2 regions of the Acetobacter senegalensis genome follow, and region 2 is predicted to be linked to the other one. Evidence: riboswitches for the same ligand, from Rfam matches in the RefSeq annotation. Region 2 holds a riboswitch; the other holds the start of a gene.

Region 1 (6,720 bases), 470 kb from region 2:
TGCGCTTCATAAATCCGCTCACCAGAATCCGTATGTGCGTGCGTGACGGCACGCACCAGTTCCGGGCTGCCCGGCTGTTGCAATGTCAACGTGTTCTGCGCCAGCGTCAGATGCCAGGAGGGCTCGTTGCCCGAGGCCTGATACACGGAACTCGCCGCATGGGACGATGCCACCGGCTTTGCATCCTGCGAGGCACACCCAGCCAGGAACCCGGACGTACACAAAGCAGCCCCAGCCAACCCCATGGCGCTGATGGAGCGTACGCCACGCTCCATCGTGCCACCACCACCCCGCCGGATCACGCCCTGTTTGCCAGAAGAAAGCCGGAAAATCCGCATGATCTCAGTCCCGTATCGTGTCTGTTCCATCAAACAAGTGTGCCGCAGAACCCGCCCGCTGTTAAGGAAGAGTTTGAGACGGATTTTTCGTTTTTTGGCTTCATGGAAGGTGGTCATAGCCAATCGGAGAATACAGATATCCTGCAGAAGAGCGTTAAGCGGCGAAGTGTAATCATGCAAACCAGTCGTCACACGAGGCAGGCTGAAAGTCCTTAAGGCTGCCGGGTGCTTGTCTTCAGATTGGCTTTCTTTCGCCTTGCATCTCTTACTGGCCTCATCCTGCTCGTTAATTTCTGACATCAGCGTGCCAGAAAGTGGCTAAAATTTCATTAACAAAATATAAACAAAAAATAGCACGAATCGTTTGGATTTTAAAAACCTAGCATGTTAGTAAATTCTTAGTCGTCAGAGTTTAATATAACCAAACATAGTTTGGTGGCACCTAAACCGCAGGAACAGCAATGGCCAAGTCATTAACGCTCACCAATCCAGAAACTGGTGATGAAGAAGTTCTCACCCCCAACTCCAGTAATGTCATTGAAATCACGAGTGACTACAACGGTTGGACTGTTACAGGCACTACTACTGCCACAAACGTTTTGATTGATGCTGATACAAGCATTGATATCGGCGGGAATGATTCAAACGTATGGTCCATCGGTCTGGCCAGCACAGGTAACACGACCACCGTTACCGTAAAAGGCACACTGAACCTGACCAGTAACGTTAATCTGCGTTCAGGCTCTTCTGTTGTTGTTGAAGATGGCGGAAAAGTAACGCTGGGTCCGCTGAATATGGCGAGCGGCTCATCCGTTATTGTTAATGACGGTGGCTATCTGGTCCTGAACGGTGTGGGCGCAACCCAGACAGGTATATCCTTCGGCACAGAAGGCGGCACCATTGAAGTCGCTTCGGGTATGTCTCTTTCCATTCTGTCCAAAATTACCGGCATCAAAGTGGGTGATACAATCATCATTGATGGTGTAAAAAGTGCGGGTATTACAGAAGATGGTAGCACCTATACGCTTCTTGATGAAAATGGGAATCAGCTTCAGGCCACAGGTCGTTTCCAGCCGGTTCTTGAAAATGGCGTGGAAGGCTTTACCGTTTACACGGATGCCAACGGCAATACCATCCTGACGGCAGTAGACTATTCCAACATCTGCTTCCTTGCGGGCAGCATGGTCCGTACCCCTGAAGGCGATGTAGCGGTGGAAACCCTGCGCAGCGGTGATCAGGTTGTCGCTTACGTGGAAGGGCAGAATGTCACGCGGGACGTGGTCTGGGCCGGTGTGGCGCACGCCAGGATCAAGGCGGACATGCCTGATGATATGGCTGGCTATCCGGTGCGCATTCTCAAAAATGCAATCTCCGAAGGTGTGCCTTACAAGGATATGCTGATCACGGCGGAACATTGCCTGTTCATTGATGGCAAGATGGTTCCTGCTCGTATGCTGGTGAATGGTTCCACCATTTTCTACGATCGCTCCATCACCGACTATGATTACTACCACATCGAAACGGCAGAACATTCTGTTCTGATCGTCGATGGTATGCTGACGGAAAGCTATCTGGATACAGGCAACCGTGCTGCGTTCGTTTCCAATGGCAATGTTGTGTCTCTGGGCCGCGCCAAAAGCTGGGCTGAAGACGCAGCCGCACCGCTAGCAGTCAGCCGTGAAGTTGTGGAACCGATCTTCACAGCACTCGCTCGCCGCGCTTCTTCCGTTGAAGGTCATCGTGAGGTCGCGCAGAGCGGTGAAGTCACCACGGCTCATGATCTGCACCTGATCACCAACACGGGCGCAATCATCCGCTCCGTGCGTGAAAAGGCAGGCCGTGTTTCCTTCATGCTGCCTACCGGCGTGAACAGCGTGCGTCTGGTGTCCCGCTCCAACCGCCCCAGCGATGTGATCGGCCCGTTTGTGGATGATCGTCGTCACCTTGGCGTGCTGGTCGGGGAAGTGAGCGTTGTGAATGCGGATGTCACCCACAACGTGACAGCACATACGGACACGGAAAACCTTTCCGGTTGGTATCCTCTGGAAGGTGCTGGCTACCGCTGGACCAATGGCAACGCAGAACTGCCGCTGGGCAAAGCTGTTAACGGAATGGGCATGCTGAGCATCCAGATTGTGGCTGCTGGCCCCTATTTCTCTGAACAGAAAGTTGAAGGTCAGTCTGCTCTTCAGGCCTGAACTGTCAAAGATCGTTTCTCCCCTCATCACGGGGGGAGAAAGTGACAAAAAAGCCCTCAGGAACCTGTGTCCTGAGGGCTTTTTTTTCTGGCTTCGCTCCAGCCTCACGCCATCAGCATCTCGGCCTGCATCACCTGCACGCCTTCGGCGCGCAGCTTGGCTGTCACGTCATCCGGTGGCGTTGCGGCGCTGGCGCAGGCATCGGCTACCACGCAGGTTTCAAACCCCAACGCCATGCCGTCCCGTGCCGTGTGGCTCACACACACGTCATATGCCAGTCCGCACACAAAAATGCGGGTTACGCCGCGTTCCTGTAAAAACCCTTTCAGGCCCGTGGGGTTCTGGCCAGCGTTGTCGGCAAAGGCGGAATAGCTGTCCACATCCTGCGCCATGCCTTTGCGGAATACCGCCGTAAGGGGCTCTGGCCGCAGCAGGGCAGCCAGTTCCGCGCCCTCCGTGCCCTGCACACAATGCACCGGCCACGGTCCGTTCTGGGCGGGAAAGGAGCAATGATCCTGCGGGTGCCAGTCCTGCGTGGCCACCACGGCCTGAAAGGGCAGGGCGGCCAGCCGGTTCACTACCGGAATAATCCGGTCTCCATTGGCTACGGGCAAGCGGCCGGAGGGCAGAAAATCGTTTTGCAGATCAACAATAATCAGCGCGTCCTGCGGGCCTGCACGCATGGTTCGGTTCCTTGGTTAATGCTGTGACACCCCGCAGGCTACCCGCCCTTGGCCCCAAGGGAAAGATCACGCAGGGCGGGGCGGAAACGCGGCCATGTTCGGGCTTATGTTGCTGTTTTGCCCCCTGTGGTGTTTATGGAACACACAACACCCCAGAGCAGGAAAGACACACGCAGGACCATGAAGATTCAGGGCTACAATTTCTTCTGTGACATGCCCGAGGATATGCAGTATCTGCGCCGGGAAAGCCCCGATGAACGCTTCATTGAAGAAAACATGATCTTCATCCTGCCTGACAGATTAAGAAAATTCCGGAAAAACCTGTGGCATGTCCGCAAGAACGCCGGGGCAACGCACGTCTATATCCCGCTCTTTCGCGTCAAGACCCTTCTGGCCAGCGAGGCCGCAGCCGGTGCCGTACCAGAAGGGTATGAAGGCCCGTTTGATGTGTTCCCCTTCTACGCGCATACTTCCAAACGCCGCAGCCGTTCGCTGGATTACTATCTGCTGTTCATCTTTCGGGATAAAACGTCCTTCGTGAAGTGCAAGCTTCTGCTGAACGCTACTGGCGCAGTCTAGAGCGCGCGTTTCAGGCAAACGGGCAAGAAGGGCTCACCCCTTCCATCAGTCCTGCCGCCAGTGGCAGCGCCGGTCCGCGATGCGAGGCGCTGCCTGATCGCAGCCATACGGGGTGCTGGCTCCATGCTGCCTGTGGCAACATGAATGCAAGTCCGGCTTCCGCTGCCGCAAAGCGGCTGTTGCGGGCCGCCTGCACTTCTGCTACTGCACCGCCCAGACATCAAGAGTCAGGCCTGTCGCCTGACACCAACCTGCTCCCGGCAAGGTGGTGCCTTCACAAACGTGAAGGGATGTGGCCAGACCGGCAAAAACGGGCATAGTCACACACTCATCTCCTCGCTACCGGAGCCGCACGTCAGAAAGGACCATGAGTGTGAGCCAACAATTTGCAAGTGATAACTACGCCGGAATCTGCCCGGAAGCGTGGCAGGCCATGCAACAGGCCAACGAGGGCTCTCTCACCGCCTATGGCGAGGACGAGTGGACAACCCGCGCCGCCAACGCCTTCCGTACCCTGTTTGAAACAGATTGCGAGGTCTTTTTCGCCTTCAACGGCACCGCTGCAAACTCGCTGGCGCTGGCTGCATTGTGCCAGTCCTATAACAGCGTGATCTGTTCTTCTTTCGCGCATGTGGAAACGGATGAATGCGGCGCGCCGGAGTTCTTCTCCAACGGCTCCAAGCTGCTGGTCGCCCGCACGGAAAACGCCAAACTTACCCCGCAGGATGTGCGCACGCTTGCCACCTGCCGGACAGATATCCACTACCCCAAGCCGCGCGCCGTCACCATCACCCAGCCTACGGAAACGGGCGAACTCTACACGATAGAGGAAATTAGCGCCCTTTCCGCTACCTGCCGGGAACTGGGCCTGCGCCTGCACATGGATGGCTCCCGCTTCGCCAACGCCTGCGCCGCCCTTGGCTGCACCCCGGCTGACATGACATGGAAAGCAGGCGTGGATGTGCTGTGTTTTGGCGGCACAAAGAACGGCATGGCCGTGGGTGAGGCCATTCTGTTCTTTGACCATGCTTTGGCCGAAGGGTTTGATTACCGCTGCAAGCAGGCCGGGCAACTGGCCTCCAAAATGCGTTTCCTGTCTGCTCCATGGGTTGGTCTGCTGGAAAGCGGAGCGTGGCTGCGTAATGGTGCGTATGGCAATAGCTGCGCGCTCCGTCTGGCCCATGCCGTGCGTGATGTTCCGGGGCTGGAACTGATGTTTCCGGTACAGTCCAATGCCGTTTTCCTGCGTGCGCCGGAAAAGGTGTTCATCGCCCTGCAGGAACGCGGCTGGCGCTTTTATACCTTTATTGGCGGCGGTGCGCGTTTCATGTTCGCGTGGGATGCAGACCCCGCCCGTGTGGATGAACTGGCGGCTGATCTTGCTGCCTGTAGTGTATGATCTCAGAGCATTTACTCGCCATCCAGGCATTTTCCATGTCGGCCCTGCCGCGTCTGGATATTGTGGCTACCGGCGTGTTTGCCATCTCCGGCGCATTGCAGGCAGCCCACGCCCGGCAGAACCTCGTCACCTTCGCATTCTTTGCGGCGGTCACAGGCGTGGGTGGTGGCACGGTGCGAGACCTGCTGATAGGCGCACCTGTTTTCTGGATGCACGCTTCCACCCCACTGGCGGTCTGTTTGCTTATGGCCATGCTGGTGTGGTTCACGCCAGCCCGCCTCTGGCCCCGTCACGCCATAGACTGGTTTGATGGTATGGGCCTTGCCGCCTATGCCGTTTATGGGGCAGCCAAGGCACAGGCTTACGGCATCCCTTGGGTGCCTGCCGCCATTATGGGCGTGGTCACCGCCTGCATGGGCGGCATCTTCCGCGATGTCCTGGCCAATGTGCCTTCTATCGTCATTCGGCCCGAACTATACGTAACGGCGGCGGCTCTTTCCGCTGGCAGCTATGTGGGGCTGACCGCCTGCGGCCTGCCCATGGTGGCCGCCACCGGCATCGCCTTCGCCGCAGGTTTTCTCCTGCGTGGCGCGGCCATCCGCCACGGCCTGAATCTGCCGACTTACCGGCGGTAGAAAACCGGTCAGTAAGCTCCGCTCACATCACTTTTTGCAAGCGTGCGGCGGCCGGGTTCACGGCCGCACACAGTGCGTCTTGCACCGCCTGTTCGGAAAACTGGTCCCGCACAAACTGCCGCCCAGCCTTGGAGGCCGTTTTGTAGAAAGCTTCCCGCTCGTGCGCAGCCCTCTCTTTTACCGCTTCCCCTGTATCCCGTCAGCGTGGCGCGGTGCCAGGCGTGGTTTCCGGGGCCAGTGGCGGCTGCTTCTGCACATCCACCTTGGGGAAGCGCACCTTGCCCAGTGCTGCTGCTGTGGTGGGCAGGGCCGTCTTGCCCGCGGCAACACCGTTTTCACGTAGCAGGAACGCCAGAATATCCGCGTTGTCCTCAGCCGAGAGCGCACCGGGGGAGGACAGGGGCATCGCGCCGGACATATAGGTAAACAGGTCACTCAATGGCCCATCAGACCAGTTGGCCACAAACCGGCCTTTCAGTGGCGGCGCATCAAACGCACCCCCCAGCGCCGGGCCATGGCAGACTGCGCAGGCTTCCTTGTAGGTTTCCGCCCCTCGGTCCGCCTGTTCGGCGGTATAACTGGCGGCAGGCAAGCCCGCGGACGAGCCAGATTTAACCCGCGCACCATGCGGGGCAGCCTGTGCGCAACCCATGTTCATGGTCCCGGCTGCCAGTGCGGCAAGGCCCAATACCCCGAACAGGGCAGGGCGCATCTTTTCCATCATGCGCATCAGACGTGCTCCTTACCCATGCGCGCGAACAGATCCTCAAATATCCCGATCGCCTGCTCGGCCTCAGATCGGTCAGCATGTTCAAAACTGTTGCCTACGCCTACCATTTCTCCAAGCGTATGGCTGAAATCCAGCGCCTGCACCATTACCCCATCGGT
Region 2 (6,720 bases):
TCGCTCCGCGTCTGGCCCGTGTGGGAGACGCTGGCTACAAGACCCGCTCCTTCGGGCGGGAAGTAAAATGCCACTACAGTTTCATGCATGAAAACCTGATGGATATGAACCACCAGTTCATGCACATGAAGCAGATGGGCCAGATGCGCCCGCGCTTTCTGGGCCAGAAACGCGAAGCCGGTCTGGTGGAAGCGCGTTATTCCTTTGCCCGCACAAGCGGCAAGCAGCCTTTGGGTGAAGCACTGATTTTTGGCGAGCGTCGGGATTCTTCCGAGAAGTTCCAGCACCGCGATGTCATGACCATCCGCACGGAATATCCGTATCAGACCCTGCGCATCCAGACAGGCGATGAAGACCCGGTGATGGATCTGTGGATTGTCTATACCCCGCAGGATGCTGAGGAACTGACAAACCGCACATTTGGTCTGCTCTCCGTCAAGCGGCCCAAAATGCCGGGTGTTCTGGAACTGGCATGGCCGTTCCTTGTCGCCTTCACGGAACGGATTTTTGCCGAAGACCGTGAAATTGTGGAACTGGAACAGAACGCATGGCGCGAACTGGGCGGAGACCACAATGTGGAGGTCTTCCCTGTCATCAACGCCCTGCGGGGCCTGCTGGCAGAATGTGGGGTTCCACCCGCACCCGCCAAAAATGCATGATATCGTCTCGTTGATGCTTGAGGCGCCGCCCTACCGGCTGCGCCCCCTTCTGCCAGATGATGCCACTGCCCTCCACCGCCTAGTCAATGACTGGGAGGTGGTGCGCATGCTCAGCCGCCTGCCCTTTCCCTACCCGCGTGAACTGGCGGATGACTGGATTGCCTCCACCCTTGACCAGCACCGGGCACGGGAAGGCTACCATTTTGCCATTCTGGACGCGCAGGACCGTTTTCTGGGCTGCGTGGGTCTGCGCATTGAAACCCTGCCACAGGTGGGGGGCGTTGGCGTACTGGGCTATTGGGTTGGCCGCCCCTACTGGGGGGCTGGCGTTGCCTCCAAGGCCGCAGGCCGCGTAGCCCGCTGGGCCTTTGCCAATCTGGATATCACCCGCCTGCGCGCCACTGTTGCAGAAGATAACGTGGCGTCCGCCCGCGTGCTTGCCACCGTCGGGTTCAAGCCCATTGGCACGGACAAACAGATGTTTGTGGCGCGGGGCAAGGACTACCCTGTGCAGATTTTTGAAATGACACGCGCAGACATGGATCACACCACCCACCCGAACCCGGAGCCTGCCACAGTGCGGCGGCTTGTTCTGGTTTCCGCTGCGGCGCTGATTGACAAGGAAGGCCGTATTCTGCTGGCCCGCCGCCCGGAAGGAAAAAGCATGGCCGGGCTGTGGGAATTCCCCGGTGGGAAAGTGGAAGCCGGAGAAACCCCGGAAGCCGCGCTGATCCGTGAACTGGAAGAGGAACTGGGGCTGGACGTTTCACGCGCCTGTCTGGCTCCTTTCACCTTTGCCTCACACAGCTACCGTGCCTTTAATCTGCTGATGCCGCTTTATCTGTGCCGCAGATGGAGTGGCACCCCTACACCGCGTGAGGGACAGGCGCTGGCGTGGGTTGCCCCAAAAGATCTCGGTCAGTATCAGATGCCTGAAGCCGATTTGCCGTTTATTCCGCTCCTTCAGGAACTGCTGTAGCTTTTTCCGTATCCGCCAATCAGGCGGCGCAGAGTGGGTGAGAGAACATTTCTCTCTCCTCAGCTCTGCCGCACGGCGCGGAGAAGTTTTTCCAGCAAGGCTGCCGGGTCATACAGGATGCGGCAGCCGTCAGACACAACCCGATAAGTGCCCCCGTCCAGTGGGGTTGTGTCTGCCCATGAGGGCAAACCGAAGCTCAGTTCAACTTCATCCCCTTTTGCCGCAAACCAGACCCTGCGGGACCAGACCGCGCCGTGATCTTCATCCTGTATTTGCTGCGGCAGGCCCATCTCTGCTGGCCATGCAACATCCTGCACCCACGCGCCATTTTCACGATAACCTTCCGGCGCGGTGGTCAAGATCATGATGTCCATATCAGACTCAGCACGTGCCGCGCCTCTGGCATAGGAGCCGACAAGAGCCACGCCCTGAACGGTGGGCTGTGTCAAAGCCCATGAGACCAGAGCCTGACATACGGCGGGCGCATCCATCTGCTTTCTCCTTGAAACGCTTGTGTCATCCTCTTTTATGGAGGCTGCTTGTAAAGGTTTTTATCAAGCCTCCCTCTCGGCACAACGCTGGTGCCGCTCTATTCCACTCTTGACGAAACACAGAGCAGTTCGCATAACCATTTCTGTCTGGTGCTTTTATTTTCCCGCGCTGGGCCCTCGTGATTTGTACGGCCGGCTTGCGGCGAGGTAAAACAGACGCGCTAAAGAGGCTTTGGGCAGGCGTGTCCTGTCCCATGGTTTCCACGGTCAGATGAGCAAGTATGACTGAAGCGGAAACACCTCATTGTCCGTGCTTCTCTTCAGGCCATCATGAGCAGGAAAGAACCGGATACCTCATTATGAGTGAAAACAAGACCCCTTCCACCTGGCGCCCCGCAACCCGCCTGCTGCACGCAGGCCTGGAACGCACGGAATTTGGTGAAACCAGTGAAGCCGTGTTCCTGACCTCAGGCTTTGTGTATGACAATGCCGAGCAGGCCGCCAAAACCTTTACGGGTGAGGTGGAGCACTATCAGTACAGCCGCTTTGCCAACCCCACCGTTACCGCGCTGGAACGCCGCCTGGCCGACCTTGAAGGCGCGGAAGCCTGTGTGGCCACCTCCACCGGCATGGGCGCAGTTTCCTCCGCTCTGCTCTCTCACGTCAAGGCTGGTGAACGGGTTGTGGCCTCCCGCGCGCTGTTTGGCTCCTGCCACTGGATTGTGGCTAACCTGCTGCCCCGTTACGGCGTGGAAACCGTGTTTGTTGATGGGTCAGACCTGAACGCATGGGCAGAAGCCCTTTCCAAACCCACCGCCGCCGTGCTGCTGGAAAGCCCGTCCAACCCCATGCTGGATGTGCTGGACATCCGCGCCATTGCAGATCTGGCCCACAAGGCAGGCGCGCTGGTTGTGGTGGACAACGTATTTGCCTCCCCCATTTACCAGAAGCCGCTGGAACTGGGGGCTGATGTGGTTGTGTATTCCTGTACCAAGCACATTGATGGGCAAGGTCGCGTTCTGGGCGGTGCCGTGCTGGGCCCCAAGGAGTGGATTACCGAAACACTTCAGCCCTTCACCCGCAATACCGGCAACGCGCTATCTCCCTTCAATGCGTGGGTCATGCTCAAGGGGCTTGAAACACTCTCCCTGCGAGTGGATGCCATGACGCGCAACGCTGCCGCCGTGGCTGATTATCTGGCGCAGGCACCGGGTATTGTCAGCGTCCGGTATCCGGGCCGCAAGGATCACCCGCAATATGAACTGGCCCAGCGCCAGATGTCTGGCGGCGGTAGCCTGGTGGCGTTTGAAGTGGCAGGCGGGCAGGAAGGCGCATTTGCGTTCATGAACGCGCTGCAACTCATCGCCATTTCCAACAATCTGGGGGATGCGCGTTCTCTGGTCACCCATCCGGCCACCACCACCCACATGAAGATCGGGCCGGAAGAACGGGCACGGCTTGGCATCTCCGATGGCGCCATCCGCTTCTCCGTCGGGCTGGAAGACAGTGCAGACCTGATTGAAGATCTGGCCCGTGGCGTAGCGGCCCTGCCCCGCAGCTAAACAGACCGAGCTTACTCTCCCTTTCTGCCGCGCCGTGGCAGAAAGGGCACAGGCGGCTTCCCTGCTGCGCGTGTTCATGATAGGGGCAAAGCACAGTTGCTGCCTGTTTTGGCACTGCCTTCCTCTTTTTTGTGCACAAGACACGCCATTCCACGCATCAGGAGCAGGAGAACCCATGTCCGACTGGTCGGCTTCACCGCCCATGTCCCATGATCCGGAAGACGCCTTGAACGAACTCTTCTCTTCAGTTCCGGCCTACGAGGCCGTAACTGAGGATGTGCGCGTCTGTGTGCAGGTGTTCTGGCTACCCGACCAGTCTGAACCTGATGAGCACATGTATTGCTGGGTGTATCGCATTCGCATTGAAAATGCAGGCTCCGCCACTGTGCAACTCACAGAACGCACCTGGCACATCACGGATGCCTCCGGCCGCACAGAATATGTGCATGGAGAAGGCGTGGTGGGTGAACAGCCCGTCATCCGTCCGCAGAACGGGTTTGATTATACCTCTGGTGTGTCCCTCACCACGGCTGGCGGATTCATGCGTGGGTCTTACCACATGCGGGACCTCAATTCAGGCCGCCGGTTTGAAATCGCCATTCCGGCCTTCAGTCTGGATAGCCCGTTTCAGATCCGGCAGATCCATTAGCCCCCCCTTCATTCCATAAGACAATTGCTGGAGCTTGGCATGAGCAGCGACTCTCTGCCCGAAAACGATAACCGTCCGTCACGCACGGAAGCCGAACAGGCCGTTCGCACCCTGCTGCGCTGGGCCGGGGATGACCCCACCCGTGAAGGGCTGCATGATACCCCGTCCCGCGTGGTGCGTGCGTATGAAGAATTCTTTGAAGGGTATGAAACAAACCCCCGTTCCCTGCTGGAACGCACGTTTTCAGAAGTGGAAGGGTATGACGAGATTGTCCTGCTGCGGGACATCCGGTTTGAAAGCCACTGCGAACATCATCTGGCCCCCATTATCGGCCGTGCTCACGTAGCCTATCTGCCGCGTAGCCGGGTTGTGGGCATTTCCAAGCTGGCCCGTGTGGTGGATGCCTTCGCCCGCCGCCTGCAAATTCAGGAACGGCTGACCGCCCAGATTGCCAACACCATCAACGATGTGCTGGAACCTCATGGCGTTGCGGTTATCATTGAATCCAGCCACGAATGCATGACCACGCGCGGCGTGCATCGCCCCGGTGTGTCCATGGTTACCAGCAGCATGCTGGGCGTGTTCCGCACCAATTCTGACACGCGGCGCGAACTGATGGCCATGCTCAATCGTCCCAGCGCCTGCGAATACTGAGAAACGACTGAAAGGCCTGCCTGATTTGTCTGGCAGGCTTTTTCTTTCTTATGGCAGGGGCTTTTTAAGCCCCAAAAGGGCCACATCGGCCCCGCGCCTGCTTTTTTCCAAGACAAGTTCCACGGTCAAAGTAGCCGTCTCCTCTTTCCAAGGGACGCCGCCGCCTTGGCACCCGTTTGCGTTTTCTTGAAACGCCGATGCCCTGTCAGAAGGAAATCCTTCCTCACGCTTGCCATAACCTGCTTGAACAAACGTGATGAACACCGGGCCGGGCAGGTATATCTGCCTCAGCTACCGCTCCTGATCAGTCGGGAGCTCTTTCGGTCACGTGATAGGTAATGGCCACGCGATCATCATGATGCGGGTAGCGCACTTCCGGCACAATCGTCACGCCGATGTTCTTCTTCACATACATGGCCTGCACGGATTTTTCATCACTCAGCACTTCTGCTGGTGTGACGATGCCGCCGGGCTGAATGTGAAGCGCCTTACGCAGGTTAGCAGTGGAAATATGCAGGTTGCCGGTAAAGTCCGCGCTTTCCAGCTTGAGAGGACGGACCGGATCAGCAGCAGCGCCCGTTTCCTCAACCGTCCACTCCACAATCACGTCCTTGCCGTTGATCTTGAGGTTCTGGTGGAATTTCCCGCCCACATTTTCCTGCTGGTAGACTTTCATCACATCCTGCAATCCCTCGGTAATGCGGGATTGGGAAATGGTGTCTCCAACATGAAAGGGTACTGCCGCCATCAGACGGTTTGAGGGAATACGCTGGTTACCGGCAATGGTGAGCTGCTTCAGAACCAAGGGCTTATTGACGGGCGGGAGTGCCGTCGTTTCCTTGCTCTGTGGCGTCTGGGATGGTGCATCAGACGGCGGGATGGAAGTTGGCGTTTGCGCCCATGCCGGAATGGCTGCCCCCAGAAGAGAGAGCCCAATTACGGCACAAGGTACGGCGTTACGCATCAAAACTGGCTCCATCCTGTTGAAAATACACCGTTATGATGCACAACAGGATGGAGATGCCAATGCACTAAATAGAGACTGATGCTCCCAAAACCGTGATGAACTGCGCCAGCCAGGCGGGGTGCGCCGGCCATGCAGGCGCTGTTACCAGTTCGCCATCAGTCACGGCATCCGTTACCGGAATATCGGCATAGGTCGCGCCCGCCAGTTCTACTTCCGGGCGGCACGCCGGATAGGCAGAAACCTTACGCCCCTTGATGATATCCGCCGCGGCCAGAAGCTGCGCGCCATGGCAGATGGCTGCCAGAGGCCGATCAGCAAAGGCTTTGACAATCTCGATCACGCGCGGGTTCATGCGCAGATGCTCCGGTGCACGCCCACCGGGCACAACCAGCCCAATATAATCATCCGTATCAACGTCCTCAAACGTGGCGTTGAGCGTGAAATTATGGCCGCGTTTTTCGCTGTAGGTCTGCGCGCCCTCAAAATCATGAATGGCGGTTATCACGCTGTCCCCTGCCTTTTTGCCGGGGCTGATCACATCCACTTTGTAACCCAGCATCAGGAGCGCCTGATACGGCACCATGATTTCATAATCTTCAACATAGTCGCCTGCCAGCATCAGCAGTTTTACAGCATCATCAGCCATGGTGGTCTCCTTCGCTCAGATGTTCCCGCAGGCGGGGCATCAGTTCCACAAAGTTGCAGGGACGGTGCCGGCTATCAAGCTGAAACACCAAAATATCGTCCCATCCGTCCTTC

The links. Region 2 has a riboswitch for S-adenosylmethionine ahead of metZ (O-succinylhomoserine sulfhydrylase). Riboswitches for the same ligand answer to the same signal wherever they lie in the genome.
Region 1: another riboswitch for S-adenosylmethionine. It lies ahead of ASN_RS04085 (threonine aldolase family protein); the one in region 2 lies ahead of metZ (O-succinylhomoserine sulfhydrylase).

Annotation. Positions count from the first base shown of each region.
Region 1 is NZ_LN606600.1:907,780-914,499, reverse strand. Features, by position in the region: gene ASN_RS04110 (META domain-containing protein) at 1-368, opposite strand, end outside; gene ASN_RS04105 (Hint domain-containing protein) at 800-2,536, shown strand; gene ASN_RS04100 (nicotinamidase) at 2,641-3,219, opposite strand; gene ASN_RS04095 (hypothetical protein) at 3,400-3,798, shown strand; gene ASN_RS04090 (hypothetical protein) at 3,809-3,994, opposite strand; SAM-I-IV-variant riboswitch at 4,011-4,120, shown strand; gene ASN_RS04085 (threonine aldolase family protein) at 4,166-5,197, shown strand; gene ASN_RS04080 (trimeric intracellular cation channel family protein) at 5,233-5,832, shown strand; gene ASN_RS04075 (c-type cytochrome) at 6,032-6,562, opposite strand; gene ASN_RS04070 (FAD-dependent oxidoreductase) at 6,562-6,720, opposite strand, start outside.
Region 2 is NZ_LN606600.1:440,974-447,693, forward strand. Features, by position in the region: gene ASN_RS01900 (aromatic ring-hydroxylating oxygenase subunit alpha) at 1-659, shown strand, start outside; gene mutT (8-oxo-dGTP diphosphatase MutT) at 652-1,638, shown strand; gene ASN_RS01910 (nucleotidyltransferase domain-containing protein) at 1,698-2,129, opposite strand; SAM riboswitch at 2,296-2,375, shown strand; gene metZ (O-succinylhomoserine sulfhydrylase) at 2,489-3,691, shown strand; gene apaG (Co2+/Mg2+ efflux protein ApaG) at 3,867-4,340, shown strand; gene folE (GTP cyclohydrolase I FolE) at 4,380-4,994, shown strand; gene ASN_RS01935 (POTRA domain-containing protein) at 5,299-5,958, opposite strand; gene ASN_RS01940 (DJ-1/PfpI family protein) at 6,026-6,607, opposite strand; gene moaB (molybdenum cofactor biosynthesis protein B) at 6,600-6,720, opposite strand, start outside.